Regions from separate parts of the Bacillus sp. YC2 genome, predicted to be linked through region 1. Evidence: predicted binding sites of a transcription regulator. Region 1 holds the regulator's gene; the other holds the start of a gene.
The links. Region 1 encodes NrdR, which represses ribonucleotide reductase genes. Its sites were predicted from a motif close to AACACNATATATNGTGTT; they were not measured.
Positions count from the first base shown of each region.

Region 2: the regulator NrdR is predicted to act here: its motif matches at 5,282-5,299, upstream of nrdI (class Ib ribonucleoside-diphosphate reductase assembly flavoprotein NrdI).

Region 1 covers NZ_JAHXDO010000005.1:164,079-171,708, forward strand. Annotated here, with positions in the region: gene KY305_RS10630 (aldo/keto reductase) at 1-182, opposite strand, end outside; gene KY305_RS10635 (MFS transporter) at 238-1,437, opposite strand; gene KY305_RS10640 (winged helix-turn-helix transcriptional regulator) at 1,622-2,008, shown strand; gene KY305_RS10645 (glyceraldehyde-3-phosphate dehydrogenase) at 2,217-3,239, shown strand; gene speD (adenosylmethionine decarboxylase) at 3,478-3,858, shown strand; gene nrdR (transcriptional regulator NrdR) at 4,107-4,565, shown strand; gene dnaB (replicative helicase loading/DNA remodeling protein DnaB) at 4,677-6,089, shown strand; gene dnaI (primosomal protein DnaI) at 6,114-7,049, shown strand; gene KY305_RS10670 (TVP38/TMEM64 family protein) at 7,083-7,630, shown strand, end outside.
Region 2 covers NZ_JAHXDO010000013.1:15,898-23,527, reverse strand. Annotated here, with positions in the region: gene KY305_RS17155 (poly-gamma-glutamate hydrolase family protein) at 243-947, shown strand; gene KY305_RS17150 (OsmC family protein) at 1,017-1,469, shown strand; gene erbB (SMR family multidrug efflux transporter EbrB) at 1,483-1,836, opposite strand; gene erbA (SMR family multidrug efflux transporter EbrA) at 1,852-2,166, opposite strand; gene KY305_RS17135 (hypothetical protein) at 2,296-2,601, opposite strand; gene KY305_RS17130 (YmaF family protein) at 2,692-3,105, shown strand; gene miaA (tRNA (adenosine(37)-N6)-dimethylallyltransferase MiaA) at 3,204-4,148, shown strand; gene hfq (RNA chaperone Hfq) at 4,188-4,409, shown strand; gene KY305_RS17115 (YmzC family protein) at 4,504-4,779, shown strand; gene KY305_RS17110 (hypothetical protein) at 4,862-5,074, shown strand; gene nrdI (class Ib ribonucleoside-diphosphate reductase assembly flavoprotein NrdI) at 5,335-5,727, shown strand; gene nrdE (class 1b ribonucleoside-diphosphate reductase subunit alpha) at 5,687-7,630, shown strand, end outside.

The sequences.
Region 1 (7,630 bases):
CCGACACCTTCTTCATTTCCGTAAATGGCCGCAGTATCGACGCTGCGGTAGCCGTGCACGAGTGCGGTTTTAACCGCATTGACGAGTTCCGCACCTTCCTCTACTTGAAAGACTCCGAGGCCGAACCACGGCATTTTTGTTCCGTTATGCAATGTTGCTGCTGCTTGTAAATGTGTTGTCATTTATATATTCCTCCTATTGTATGTGATGTGAATTCAAAAAAGCTGCGTGAAAAAATCACCTCCCTTCAGGAATGCTTCTGTCCTGTTTCTCCAGCAGGCGGCTCCATCCGGTCAGTATAACCGCCCCGAGCACCATAAGCGCTCCGATCCATGCGGTGTGGATGAGTCCGATTGAGTCTGTGATCACGCCGCCGACAAAGGACCCGATCGCAATCCCAGCATTAAATGCGGCAATATTCAACGCGGACGCTGTATCAACGGCGCTTGGCGCAAACCGTTCGCTCAGCATAACAACATACACTTGAAGACCCGGCACATTCATAAACGCTAAGAGACCCATAAAAATAATGGTGATAAGCCCTGCTGTCTTAAAAGGCGCTGTAAATGTTAAGGCGAGCAGAACGCCCGCTTGAATGATAAACATGTAAAACAATGCTTTCAGCGGATTTCGATTGGACAATCTGCCGCCGATCATGTTTCCGATCGCAATCGCGATTCCGTAAATAAGCAAAATGGCCGCGACGGTTTCTTTCTGAAAACCCGTTACTTCCTGAAGCAGCGGAGATAAATAAGTAAATACGACAAATGTTCCGCCGTAACCTAATGCAGTAATGATAAATAAAAGCAGTAATCGGCCGTTCGTGACGAGCTTCACCTGTTCGCTGAACGCAGTTTTAGTTCCTTTGCGTAAATGTGACGGAACGAGCAAAGCATTTGTGATAAAGGCGATAACGCCGACCGCGATAATGACGGCAAAAGCAGTTCTCCAGCCAAATTGCTGGCCGAGGTATGTGCCGAACGGAACGCCTGTGACCGTAGCCACGGTAAGCCCTGTAAACATAATGGAGATAGCGCTTGCTCTCTTATGTTCCGGCACGATATCCGCGGCGATCGTTGAGCCGATAGACATAAAAATCCCGTGGGAGAATGCCGAAATGACGCGCGCCGCTAATAAAACGCCGATCGAAGAAGCTCCGGCTGCCAGGGAATTGCCGGCGATAAAAATAAACATCACCCAGAGCAGCAGCGTTTTCCGCGACATGCCGGATGTGAGAGAAGTCAAAACAGGCGCCCCGAATGTAACGCCGAGCGCATACATTGAAACGGTCAGCCCTGCGGTTGTTACAGGGATGTGCAAATCGTGAGAAATAAGCGGCAGCAGCCCGACACTGATAAATTCAGTCGTGCCGATGGCAAATGCGCTTACCGCCAAAGCCAGCAGCGCGGGCAAATGGCTTTTATGGTGAGAAGACATGTATTTTCCTCCTTTAGACGATGGTGTATGATTGAAATCCTGCCGGAGAAACGATATAAGTATAAGAGTACGATCCTTTTCGGCCGGCAAATGTCATTATGATCGATAGTGCAGTGAATGAAAAGAACGTACTTTTAAGTGCTATAGGCACTTTTTAGTTCCTGCAATTGAGGAGGAAAAGCTGATGCTGAAGAAAAAATACAATATATCCGTTGAGGCGACGCTTGAAGTGATCGGCGGGAAATGGAAATGTGTGATTCTCTGCCACCTTACCCACGGCAAAAAACGGACGAGTGAACTGAAACGGCTTATGCCCGATATCACCCAAAAGATGCTGACGCAGCAATTGCGCGAATTGGAAGCAGACGGCGTCATCAACCGGATTGTATATAATCAGGTGCCCCCTAAAGTGGAGTATGAGCTGAGCGAATACGGCTGGAGCCTGGAAGGCATTTTAAATGCGCTTTGCGACTGGGGCGCGATGCATATTGCCAAACGATACGGCGAACCGTCCGCAGTCTTGCAAGACAGCATTTTAAATGAAAAATTTAAGGAACCGGGGCAAATATAAGAAAAAAGCAGGCAGCATCAGACGCTGATCCTGCTTTTTTTATTGAAGAAATATCATTTTATATGCAAAAAAACCGATTGAACAACATATTGATCGGTATAAGGGTGGATTTTTATTAAGATGTACTGGCGGATTTCTTTTAATGTGTTATACTATATATAAATAAAAGTAAAATTAGAGTAGCATATTAAAGAGGGGTGACCTGAGCATGAAGGTAAAAGTAGCAATCAACGGGTTTGGAAGAATCGGAAGAATGGTGTTCAGAAAAGCAATGGAAGATGATCAAATACAAATAGCAGCCATTAATGCAAGCTATCCCCCGGAAACGCTTGCTCATTTAATAAAGTATGACACAATTCACGGACGATACGATCAAGATGTTGAAGCAGCCGAAGACAGCCTCATTGTCAACGGAAAAAAAATTATGCTGTTTAATCAGAGAGATCCGAGAGAGCTTCCGTGGAAGGAATATGCGATTGACATCGTCGTAGAGGCGACAGGGAAATTTAACTCAAAAGAAAAAGCGATGAGCCACATTGAAGCAGGAGCAAAAAAGGTCATTTTAACAGCGCCGGGTAAAAATGAAGACGTTACCATTGTAATGGGGGTTAATGAAGAGCAATATAATCCTGAGGAGCATGTGATCATTTCAAATGCATCCTGTACGACAAACTGCCTCGCGCCCGTGGTCAAAGTGCTTGATCATGAATTCGGGATTGAAAGCGGTCTGATGACGACTGTGCATGCGTATACGAACGACCAAAAAAATATCGACAATCCGCATAAAGACCTGCGGCGTGCGAGAGCTTGCGGAGAGTCCATCATTCCGACATCAACCGGCGCTGCCAAAGCGCTGTCGCTTGTGCTGCCTCATTTGAAGGGAAAGCTTCACGGTCTTGCTTTGCGTGTTCCGGTTCCTAATGTGTCACTAGTTGATCTTGTCTGCGATCTGAAAACCGATGTGACGGCAGAACAGGTAAATGATGCTTTTCAAAGAGCGGCAAAAACATCGATGTACGGCATTCTCGATTATTCTGATGAACCGCTCGTTTCTTCGGACTACAATACAAATTCCCATTCAGCCATTATTGACGGACTGACAACAATGGTGATGGAAGACCGAAAAGTAAAAGTTCTCGCCTGGTATGATAATGAGTGGGGATACTCCTGCCGGGTCGTTGATCTCATCAGGCATGTCGCCGTACGAATGAAACATCCGTCCGCTGTGTAAAATAAAGGTCATGGACATTTGTTAGAAAAAAACCCTTAACGGCATATTTGCAAAAAAACGCACCTTGCAAAATAAACTTAAACACAGTATACTATTTTTCGTGAACTTCTTGCTCGTGACTGCTTCGGAATTACTTAAAGGGTTAGGACCTCTCCGGACTAACTTTCCCCCGTGGTAAATAGCCGGGTCAGTTCTCGGAAATTCACTTTTTAATTCTTGTTAAGGGGGGTCCATGATTATGGAAACAATGGGGCGTCACGTCATCTCCGAGCTGTGGGGATGCGATTTTGATAAGCTGAATGACATGGATTTTATTGAAAAAACGTTTGTAAATGCTGCTCTGAAATCAGGAGCTGAAGTGCGCGAGGTTGCATTTCACAAGTTTGCACCGCAAGGCGTAAGCGGAGTCGTTATTATTTCTGAGTCACATTTAACGATTCACAGTTTTCCTGAACACGGTTATGCAAGCATTGATGTTTATACTTGTGGAGACTTAGATCCTAATGTCGCTGCTGACTACATTGCGGAGGCATTACATGCTGATACAAGAGAAAACATTGAAATACCGAGAGGAATGGGGCCTGTGCAGATTAAACAGGCACAAGCGAAAGTACTGTAAATTTCAAAACGCAAAAACAAGGGAGCTAAGCTAAAAAAGCCGTAACGCGCTTTGAGGCTGATGCTCCTTTTCTAATGTAAAAAACAGCATCACTTTTTCTTTATGCATTTTTTTTGTAAAATAGAAAGAGATAAGGCCGGTCTATCGGCTCTCCCAACACATTAGGCTCATCCTAGAAACGTTGGCGGGCATTTACCGGAAGCTTGCGAACCGCATTACAGCAACGAAACAGATGGGAGCTGATCTATTTGAAATGTCCTTCATGCCAGCATAACGGTTCCCGCGTACTTGATTCACGGCCTGCGGACGAAGGGAAATCTATCCGCAGAAGGCGGGAATGCGAAGCCTGCCATTATCGCTTCACCACATTTGAGAAGGTCGAAGAGATGCCGCTTGTCGTCGTCAAAAAAGAAGGCGTGCGGGAAGAATTCAGCCGTGAAAAAATGCTCCGCGGGTTATTCAAAGCTTGTGAAAAAAGGCCCGTTCCTTTGAAAACACTTGAAGATATGTGCTTTGACATTGAAAAAGAATTAAGAAATCAAGGCATATCCGAAGTCAAAAGCGAGCTCGTCGGAGAAATGGTGATGGATCGTCTGGCGGAGATTGACGAGGTGGCATATGTCCGTTTCGCATCCGTATACCGCCAGTTTAAAGACATAAACGTGTTTATCGACGAACTGAAAGATTTAATAAAGAAAGAACGCTAAAGAGCTAAGAGAATTTTCTGGCTCTTTTCTCATGAGCAAAATTGGCATTTGTGATAGATAAGAGAAACGGTGTAAAATGAGAGTAGAAACATATCGGAAGGTTTGAGAATCATGGCTGACTATTGGAAAGACGTATTGCCTGTAGACCCTTATACGGTTAAAAGCCGTTCGCTTCTTCAGGATATTGACAGACAAATTTTGACACAGCTGTATCAGCCGCTGATCGGTTCTTTTGCATTCTCTCTTTATATGACATTATGGGGAGAGCTTGAGCAAAACCGCCTGTGGGGCACAGAATCTACACACAGGCAGCTGATGGGAATGACGCAGTCGAATTTAAAAAAGATTCACCATGAACAGGGGAAGCTTGAAGGAATCGGTTTATTAAAAGTGTATATCCGGGAATCCGAACAAGAGGAGCGGATGTTTATCTATGAGCTTTTGCCGCCGCTCAGGCCGAATGAATTTTTTGAAGACGGCATGCTGAATGTCTTTCTTTATAATAGAGTCGGTAAAACGAAATACCAGCAGCTGAGACAATTTTACACACATCCGTCTGTCAGCAGTGACGCAAAGGAGATTACACGTCCGTTTAATCATACCTTTGAATCTTTTCAGCCGAGTGAATGGAAACTTACACCTGATATGGAGGAAACGATGGAATTGGCCGAGGGCTCTGAGTTGACGTCTGTCGGACAAGCGCCCTCTTATACGGTGACGGAGGAAGTCTTTGACTTTGAGCTGTTTTTGGCGGGACTGTCAGAAACGATGATACCGCGTAAAGCGATCACACAAGATGTACGGGAGTGCATTAAAAAGCTGTCGTATTTATATGGAATTGACCCTATCTCTATGCAGCATGTCGCCATGACCGCAATTAATGAGCAAGACGTTATTACGGTTGAAGCGCTAAGAAGAGCGGCAAGCGACTGGTACCAAATAGAACGGAACGGACAGCTTCCGGACTTAATTGATAAAACGCAGCCTGTCAGCCTGAGGGAAAACGGCGAAAAGGATAACGGGGACTCATTGGATGCCAAGCTTATTGCACAGCTTGAGACCATCTCACCGAGAAAGCTTTTGCAAGACATTGCCGACGGCACCGAGCCCTCTAAAGCCGATCTGAAAATCATAGCCGATATTATGTTTGAGCAGAAGCTTGAACCGGGCGTCACCAATGTGCTGATTTATTATGTAATGCTTAAGACCGATATGAAACTGTCCAAAAACTATATACAAAAAATCGCTTCCCACTGGGCCAGAAAAAAGGTGAAAACCGTCAGAGAAGCGATGAAGCTCGCCATTGAAGAGCATAGGCAATATCTCGACTGGGCTGAAGGCAAGACAAACCGGACGGCGCAAAACAAAAAAACCGTCCGGGAAGAAAAACGCCCTGATTGGCTGAAAGAAGAAGAGGCCGGAAAGAAGGCGGAAAAGCCGCTTCTTTCCGCTGACGATCTCGAAGAGCAAAAGAAAAAGATGATGGAAGAAATGAAAAAACTGAAAAAATACTCTGCCTATTAAGACAGAGAAGCGGGGTGATGATGAATGGAACCGATCAGCCGTTCCCTTGAAGGGGTCACAAAGAGGCCTGACTTCCAAAAACGCCTGGAACGAATGCAGCAGCACGTTATGGCTGACAAAGACGTCCAAGCTTTTTTGAAGGAGCAGCAAGACGTTATCGATCAAAGCATGATTGAAAGAGGCTTAAACAAACTGTATGAATTCGTTCAGCAAAGCAAGCAATGCGCCTTTTGCTCGGAAGACAACCAAACGAACAACCTGCTGGAGGGGTATCATCCGAAACTCGTCATAAACGGACGTTCTATTGATATCGAATATTATGAATGTCCGGAAAAGAGAAAGCTCGACCGGCAGAAAAAACAGCAGTCCCTCATGAAGAGCATGTATATTCAGAAGGATTTGCTCGGCGCCACCTTCCAGCAAATCGACATTAACGATCCGAGCAGACTCAGCATGTTCCAGCATGTAACGGATTTTCTGAAAAGCTATAATGAAACGGGCAAAGGCAAGGCGCTATACCTGTACGGGAAATTCGGAATCGGAAAAACGTTTATGTTAGCCGCCATCGCCAATGAACTGGCGGAGAAAGAATATTCGTCTATGATCGTGTATGTGCCCGAGTTTGTCAGGGAGCTGAAAAACTCACTCCAAGACAAGTCATTGGAAGAGAAACTGAATATGGTGAAAACAACGCCGGTTCTTATGCTTGATGATATCGGAGCGGAATCAATGACAAGCTGGGTCAGAGATGAGGTCATCGGCACCGTGCTTCAGCACCGAATGAGCCAGCAGCTGCCTACGTTCTTCTCGTCCAATTTTTCACCTGACGAATTAAAGCATCATTTTACGTATTCGCAGCGGGGGGAAAAGGAAGAGGTAAAGGCGGCAAGACTGATGGAGCGGATTTTATATTTGGCTTCGCCGATCCGCCTGGACGGAGAAAACCGCCGCCAATCATAGGGTCTGGCGCGACAAGGGGAAGGATTTGAAGGAATGAGGAATAAAAAGGCTGTCACATGGGCTGTGATTGCAGCGGGAGCGGGACTTTTGTTTTGGGCAAACCGTAAATACCTGAATTTGTCGCCTAAGGACATTCGGCTCTGGGTGTTATCGTTCGGTGTCTTTGCGCCGCTTGTTTTTATCGGGATTTCTGTTGTCAGGCCTTTTGTGCTGTTTCCTGTTTCAGTTGTTTCAATAGCCGGAGGGTTGGCGTTCGGCCCGCTTTTTGGCACGATGTATACGCTGGCAGGCTCAATGGGGGCTGCCGCTGTGTCTTTTTTAGCGGCGGGCATGTTTTCGTTTAAGCAAGAGAGCCGTCACGGAAAAATGGAAGCCATTCAAAAGCAGATGAAAAACAACGGCTTTTTTTACATTTTCATTCTCCGCATCTTACCGATTAATTTCGATGTGATCAGCTACGCCGCAGGCCTTTCCCGGGTCAGACCGATGACGTACTTTTTGGCGACCGCGGCGGGCATCATTCCAGGGACGATTGTTCTAAACGTGCTCGGCGCGAGCTTTATGTCTGGAAATGCGCTCGC
Region 2 (7,630 bases), on a different contig from region 1:
GCAAAACTGCACGGCTGTAACCTGCTGCCCTCATAAATTTCGGGCATTTCTCCCTTTTATTTCACCCTCTCTCAACCTTTTTTCACTGATGCCCGGTGTGAAACAGCTTGAACTGTGACAATCAATTGATTTTTTGAAACCGGGAAGTTTTTCACTGATGATAATGTGAATAGAATGTTAAGATAAGACCTATTGACAAAAATCATATAATGAACATTCCATTTTTATAGAAAGGAGAACTGATGAAAAGAATTTTACTTAATGTCATCATAATTGTAGCAATGGTCTTACTAATCAGATGTGTTCATTATGCGTCAGAACCTGAGCCCTCTGCTTCTGATACATATTTAGATTTTAAAAGTCTCGCGGAGCATGAAGATCCCGATGATTATCATATATCATACAACAGGCAAGAGGGGAGCCAGGTATTAATTATGTCGCCGCACGGAGGCAGAATTGAGGGCGGGGTAAGCGAGATCGTCCGTTCTTTCAGTGATGATTTTTCAACCTATTTGTTTGAAGGATTAAAAGCGCATGATAATCAGACTCTCCACATTACGAGCACCAATTTTGACGAGCCGGTCGCACTCAAAAGCATTAAGCAGCATCGCTATGTCATAGCTGTCCACGGTTATAAAGGGGACGGGAAGAACACCCTTGTAGGGGGAAGCGACCGAAAACGGGCGGCAAAACTGGTAAAAGCTCTCGAAAGAAGCGGTTTTTCTGCTGAACTGGCATCCTCTAAAAGCGGGCTGGCCGGAGTTCATGCCGAAAATATTAACAATCAGGGGAAAACAGGCCTGAGCATACAGCTTGAAATCAGCAGAGAGCAGAGAGAAGCATTTTTTGATAATTTTGATTACCGTGAAAGAGAATACACAAAAACAGATGAATTTTACCGCTTCGTCCGTACGATAAAAAGAGTGATCAATCAAGGGTATTCCTGAGCGAAAAACAAGGCAAACGAGTGAAGGATCAGCAGACTGAAAAAAGATGAAAAAAAGGAGGATGGCACCATGGCAAAACATCATTTTTATTTAAAAGCAAACTGGCCCGGAAAACGCAATGATGTCGGCGATATCAAAAGCGGCCATTTACAAACCGCTGTTTCAATTCCTAAGGAAATGGAGGGGCCGGGAGAAGGGACAAATCCCGATGAAATGCTGCTTGGAGCGGCCGCGACTTGTTATATCATTACGCTTGCGGCAATGATGGAAAGAAGCGGATTGGAAAAAGCGGATTTACATATGGAGTCTGAAGGAATTGTAGATGTGACAAACGGGGTGTTTACGTATCAGAAAATCATTCACCGTCCGTTTATTTTATTAAAGCCTGATGCGAAAGAAGCGGATTTTGCTTTGGCGAGGAAATTAGCGGAGAAAGCGGAGTCGTCTTGTATGATTTCACGCGCTATTCAAGGAAATGTGGAAATGGAGCTGGAGGCTGAGGTAAAAGCAGCCCGGGCATAATAAGTTCAAACGGTCAGCTGCGGGCCGTTTGATCTTTTTTTGCTTTTTGTGATTTTGAGTGATTTAACAATACCACCCCGGCAATGACCAAAATGAGCCCGATAATCATCTTGATTGTCATGGCTTCCTTGAAAACAAAAAAGCCGACGACTGCCGTTAAAGCCGTCCCGACACCTGACCATGTCGCATATGCGCTTGATAAATCGATGGTTTTTAATGAAAAGCTTAAAAACATAAAGGAAGCGCCGATTCCGGCGATGACCCCGAGAGCGGGCAGCAGGTGCGTAAAACCGTCTGACAGCTTCAGCATCGTGCTTCCGAACACCTCTGACACAATGGCGGCTGCCAAATATAAAATCCCTTTCATCTTTCTGCCTCCTTTCTACCAATTCATCAGGATGACACCGGCCAGCAATAAGATCAGCCCAATCACAGCCTGCTTGTCCAGTTTTTCATGAAACCACTTTGCGCCGATAATGGCTGCGAGCACCGTTCCGACTCCGCTCCATGTCGCATAGGATAAGCTGAGCGGAATGAGGTTCAGGGTAAGTGAGAGCATATAAAATGCCAATGAATAGCCTGCCACTACCATTACGCTTGGCAAAAAGCGCGTAAAACCGCGGGAGATTTTCAGCATGACGGCACCCATTGACTCAGATAAAATAGCAATTGTGAGGAAGATATAACCTGCAATCATATCAAATCCCCCTCTCTTTATAATCAGCTGCCTGTCTATGGGGCAGTAAAATAATATCTGAACTGCGCCAGTCAAGTCAAGACATTTGGCCTATATAAAAAGGCCCCATCCAAAGGGAGCCTTTTCTGCTTAATAGAAATACGGATACGGGTAATAAGGATAACCGTAGCCATAACCGCCGTACAGGTACGGATTGAATAAAGCGCTTCCTACAAGTCCGCCGACAAGCCCGCCAAAGAACGGCCCCCCGTAAAAACCAAACGGACGGCCAAACCCCCAGCCAAATCCCGGACGGCCAAATCCCCACCCAAATCCCGGGCGGCCGAACCCAAATCCCGGACGCCCGAATCCAAATCCTGGACGGCCAAACCCAAATCCCGGTCTCCCGAACGGTCTCATATCACTTTCTTCTGCATAAGTGTGTTCTTCATTCATAATTAAGGTACCTCCATGAATAAATTTTAGATAATAACAGAGTATTCAGCCCATCAATTTTTGATTGGGCGTTTGTAAAAAAATAAAGGAGTGAGCCGCGTGGGCCTGTATCAGTCTGACTGGTCAAAAAAACCTCCGCACACACATGCTTACCAGGCGAAAACGGACGTTCAGCAAGGGCATTATCATTGGATTGAAGGTTTTTCACAGCCCGAGAACGGAAGCAACACAGATCAGCATACACATTACTATACGGGAATCACCTCTTTTGATAACGGCCATTTTCACAGATACTACGGCATTTCCGGGCCGGCGATTCCAAGGCTCGACGGAACCCATTACCACGAGCTCGAGGAAACCACATTTTCCGCTTACAACGAGCCGATTGAAATCCGATACGGAGGCGTCGTTTACGATCCGCGAAACGAAGAAAGAAAAACGCACCGCCACAAGCTGAAGGGGAAAACAAGGGAGGTTGTCGGGAATGAGCCGCTCGGATGGTAATCGACGTTTAGCGCTTCGGAAAAAGGGCAAAATGGATAGGTGGATAGAGAAATGAGTGCTATAATTGGAGGGAGATTGTTAAAAGAGAGTGATACATAGTGAATAATTCAAAACAGTCTGTCGTCATTCTGGTCGGACCGACGGCAGTTGGAAAAACAAATGTAAGCATCCGGCTTGCAAAAATGCTGAATGCTGAAATCATCAGCGGGGACTCCATGCAGGTGTATAAAGGGATGGATATTGGAACCGCCAAAATCACCGAAGAGGAAATGGAGGGCGTCCCCCATCACCTGATTGATATTTTGGAACCGTCTGACTCATTTTCAACAGCGGATTATCAAACGATGGTGAGAGCGAAAATCAGTGAGATCGCAAACAGAGGAAAGCTGCCGATGATTGTCGGGGGAACGGGATTATACATTCAGTCTGTGCTGTATGACTATACATTTACAGAAAACTCCGGTGATTCGGTCTTCCGCGAGAACATGGAGCAATTGGCGGCCGAAGAGGGAGCAGGTGCTCTCCATGCCAAGCTTGCGGCGGCCGATCCGGAAGCTGCAGCCGCCATTCATGAAAATAACACGAGAAGAGTCATTCGCGCGCTGGAAATTTTACATACGTCAGGAAAAACGATGTCTGAGCATCTTAAAGACCAAAAACGGGAAATGCTGTACAATGCCGTTCTCATCGGGCTTACGATGGACAGACAGGCATTGTACGACCGAATTAACGAGCGGGTCGACATGATGATGGAAGCGGGACTTCTTGACGAGGTGGAGCGGCTGTATGACCGGGGTTTGCGAGACAGCCAATCCATTCAGGCAATCGGCTATAAGGAGCTTTATGAATATCTTGACGGAAGGGTGACGCTGTCTGAAGCCGTCGGGCAATTAAAACAAAATTCAAGACGCTACGCGAAACGCCAGCTGACCTGGTTTCGCAATAAAATGCCCGTCATATGGACAGATATGACACCGCCTGTGGATATTGAACTGAAAAAAAAGGAAATTTTCGAGTATATAGCAGGAAAACTGGAAGTTTAATCGAAACTGTATGGTATTGAGAACCAAGGAGGACGAAACATGAAACCGATTAATATTCAAGATCAGTTTTTGAATCAAATCCGAAAAGACAATACGTTCGTCACAGTTTTTTTACTCAACGGCTTTCAGCTTCGCGGCCAGGTAAAAGGCTTTGATAACTTTACGGTATTGCTTGAAACGGAAGGAAAGCAGCAGCTCATTTATAAGCATGCCATCTCCACCTTCGCTCCGCAAAAAAACGTGCAGCTTGAGCTTGAATAGACTTTCAATAAAGACCATGAGAAATGGTCTTTTTTTATGCTGATATGTATATTGATGATCATATATCCGAAAGACTAAAGGAGCTGGGAGAATATTGTTTGAAAGTGAGTCTGAGCTCAGACGTATCAGAATTACGCTTGTTTGGATTGCGGTATTTTTGCTGTTTGGGGCATGCGGCAATCACGAGACCGTTGTGACGACCGATGACAGCGATTCATCAGATGCCCAGCCGCAGACAGAAGGCACGGTGCCGCTTGAAAATAATCATTTCGGTGTTGTTCAGGACGGCTATTTAAAAATCTACCGGTACGAGGAAAAAACCAATAAAATCGAGCTGAAAAAAGAATCGTCACTGGATGAGTTTGAATAAATTTCACAAGCATTCGAATTTACAAAGCGGGCAGCACCAGCTAAACTAGGTACTGACATTGATCATGCAGAGGGTGAGAATATTGAAACACAAGGTGATAATCAACCACTGGGAAGAAACCTGTGAAGATGATTCCTGCTATGAATATGGAACCAGCATCATCGTAGACGGCAAAGAGTTAATCAGAGAAGCATCGATTACGAGCGCTCTTAAAGCCGTGCTGAAAGAAATCGGTGCTGACGTGGAGATAGAAGAAACCGTTGAAAGCGAAAAATGCGATTCTTACAAAAAATAAGAAAAAAAGTCTAGACTACTAAGCAGTTTTTTTTCATGTTATGATAGACATCGGCTTAAAAAATGACACCCCGAGTAGGATGAGAGATGATTCTCGTTCTGCTCTCTTTTTTGGGCGCTAAACGAGCCAGAGCCGCAGTCCGCTCTTTCAAAAATATGAACTTTTTATAAATGTATCTCAATATGTTGTGTTTTTCTGATAGGTTAGTATACTATATATAGTGTTAAGAGATTCATTATTTTTGATAGGTCGTGATAAGGATGGTTCAAATCATATTCGATTCGAAGACAGGGAATGTTCAGCGTTTTGTGAATAAAACAGACTTCCAGCTGATCCGCAAGGTGGACGAGATTGAAGATCTGGACACTCCGTTTGTATTGGTGACCTACACGACAAACTTCGGACAGGTGCCGGCATCAACACAGGCATTTCTCGAAAAAAACGCCCATCTGCTGATAGGAGTCGCAGCGAGCGGCAACAAGGTTTGGGGCGAGTACTTTGCCAAAAGCGCCGACACGATTTCAAAGCAGTATCAGGTGCCGGTCTTGCATAAATTTGAACTCAGCGGCACAGCGAAAGACGTTGAATTGTTTACTCAGGAGGTAGAAAAAGTTGTCACAAAACCAAGTGCCAAAATGGATTCAGTTAAATAACGAAATTATGATCCAAAAAGATGGAAAATTCCAGTTTGATAAAGATAAAGAGGCTGTACATAGCTATTTTGTTGACTATATCAATCAAAACACAGTATTCTTTCACGATCTGAAAGAGAAGCTGGATTATCTGATTGAAAATCAATACTACGAAGAAGAGTTTCTGAGCCTCTATTCATTAGAAGAGATAAAAGAAGTGTTTAAGACAGCTTACGCGAAGAAATTTCGTTTTCCATCCTTCATGAGTGCATTTAAATTTTATAACGATTATGCGTTGAAAACGAATGACAAGAAAAAAATCCTTGAGCGTTATGAGGACAGAATTTCAATTGTGGCGCTGTTTTTTGCAAACGGCGACGCAGAAAAAGCGAAAGATTATGTGCGTTTAATGATTAATCAGGAATATCAGCCGAGCACGCCGACATTTTTAAATGCCGGACGCAAACGCCGCGGAGAGCTTGTAAGCTGCTTCCTTCTCGAAGTCAATGACTCGCTGAACGATATATCAAGAGCGATTGACATCTCCATGCAGCTTTCTAAGCTCGGCGGAGGCGTGTCCCTTAACCTGTCGAAGCTCCGCGCGAAAGGTGAAGCGATTAAAGACGTAGAAAACGCCACAAAAGGTGTCGTCGGCGTCATGAAGCTTCTCGATAACGCGTTCCGCTATGCTGACCAAATGGGACAAAGACAAGGTTCAGGAGCAGCATATCTGAACATCTTCCACCGTGATATTAATGATTTTCTCGATACGAAAAAGATCTCGGCCGATGAGGACGTCCGCGTTAAAACCCTTTCCATCGGCGTCGTGATTCCGGACAAGTTCATTGAGCTTGCGAGAGAAGACAAAGCGGCTTATGTATTTTATCCGCACACCATTTACAAAGAATACGGCCAGCATATGGACGAAATGGACATGACGGCGATGTATGAGGAGCTTGTGGACAATCCGCGCGTGAAAAAAGAAAAAGTCAATGCGCGCAAATTGCTTGAAAAGCTGGCGGTCCTGCGCTCTGAATCAGGTTATCCGTATATTATGTTCCAAGACAATGTAAACAAAGAGCACGCGAACAACCACGTTTCAAAAGTGAAATTTTCGAACTTGTGTTCAGAAGTCCTTCAGGCATCCCAAGTTTCCTCATATACCGACTATGATGAGGAAGATGAAATCGGCTTGGATATTTCCTGCAACCTCGGCTCTTTAAACATTCTGAATGTGATGAAGCATAAATCGATTGAGCGTACGGTGAAACTTGCGACGGATTCCTTGACGCATGTATCCGAGACGACGGATATCCGCAACGCGCCTGCAGTACGACGCGCGAACAAAGCGATGAAGTCGATCGGCTTAGGCGCCATGAACCTTCACGGCTACCTTGCGCAAAACAGTATCGCCTACGAAAGCCCGGAAGCGAGAGACTTTGCGAACACATTCTTTATGATGGTGAACTTTTATTCCATCAAGCGTTCGGCCGAGCTTGCGAAAGAAAAAGGAGAGACGTTTGAGCATTATGAAGGCTCTTCTTATGCAACGGGAGAATACTTCAATAAATACGTAGAAAATGATTTCTCGCCGAAATACGACAAAATCGCCGCGCTGTTTGAAGGCATGCACGTTCCGACCATTGAAGACTGGAAAGAGCTGAGAGCGTTCGTGGCCGAAAACGGCATGTACCACAGCTACAGACTGTGCATTGCGCCGACCGGCTCCATTTCATACGTTCAATCCAGCACGGCATCCGTTATGCCGATTATGGAACGGATCGAAGAAAGAACATACGGAAACTCAAAAACGTATTACCCAATGCCGGGATTAGCGTCAAATAACTGGTTCTTCTACAAAGAGGCCTATGACATGGATATGTTCAAAGTGGTGGATATGATCGCGACAATCCAGCAGCATATC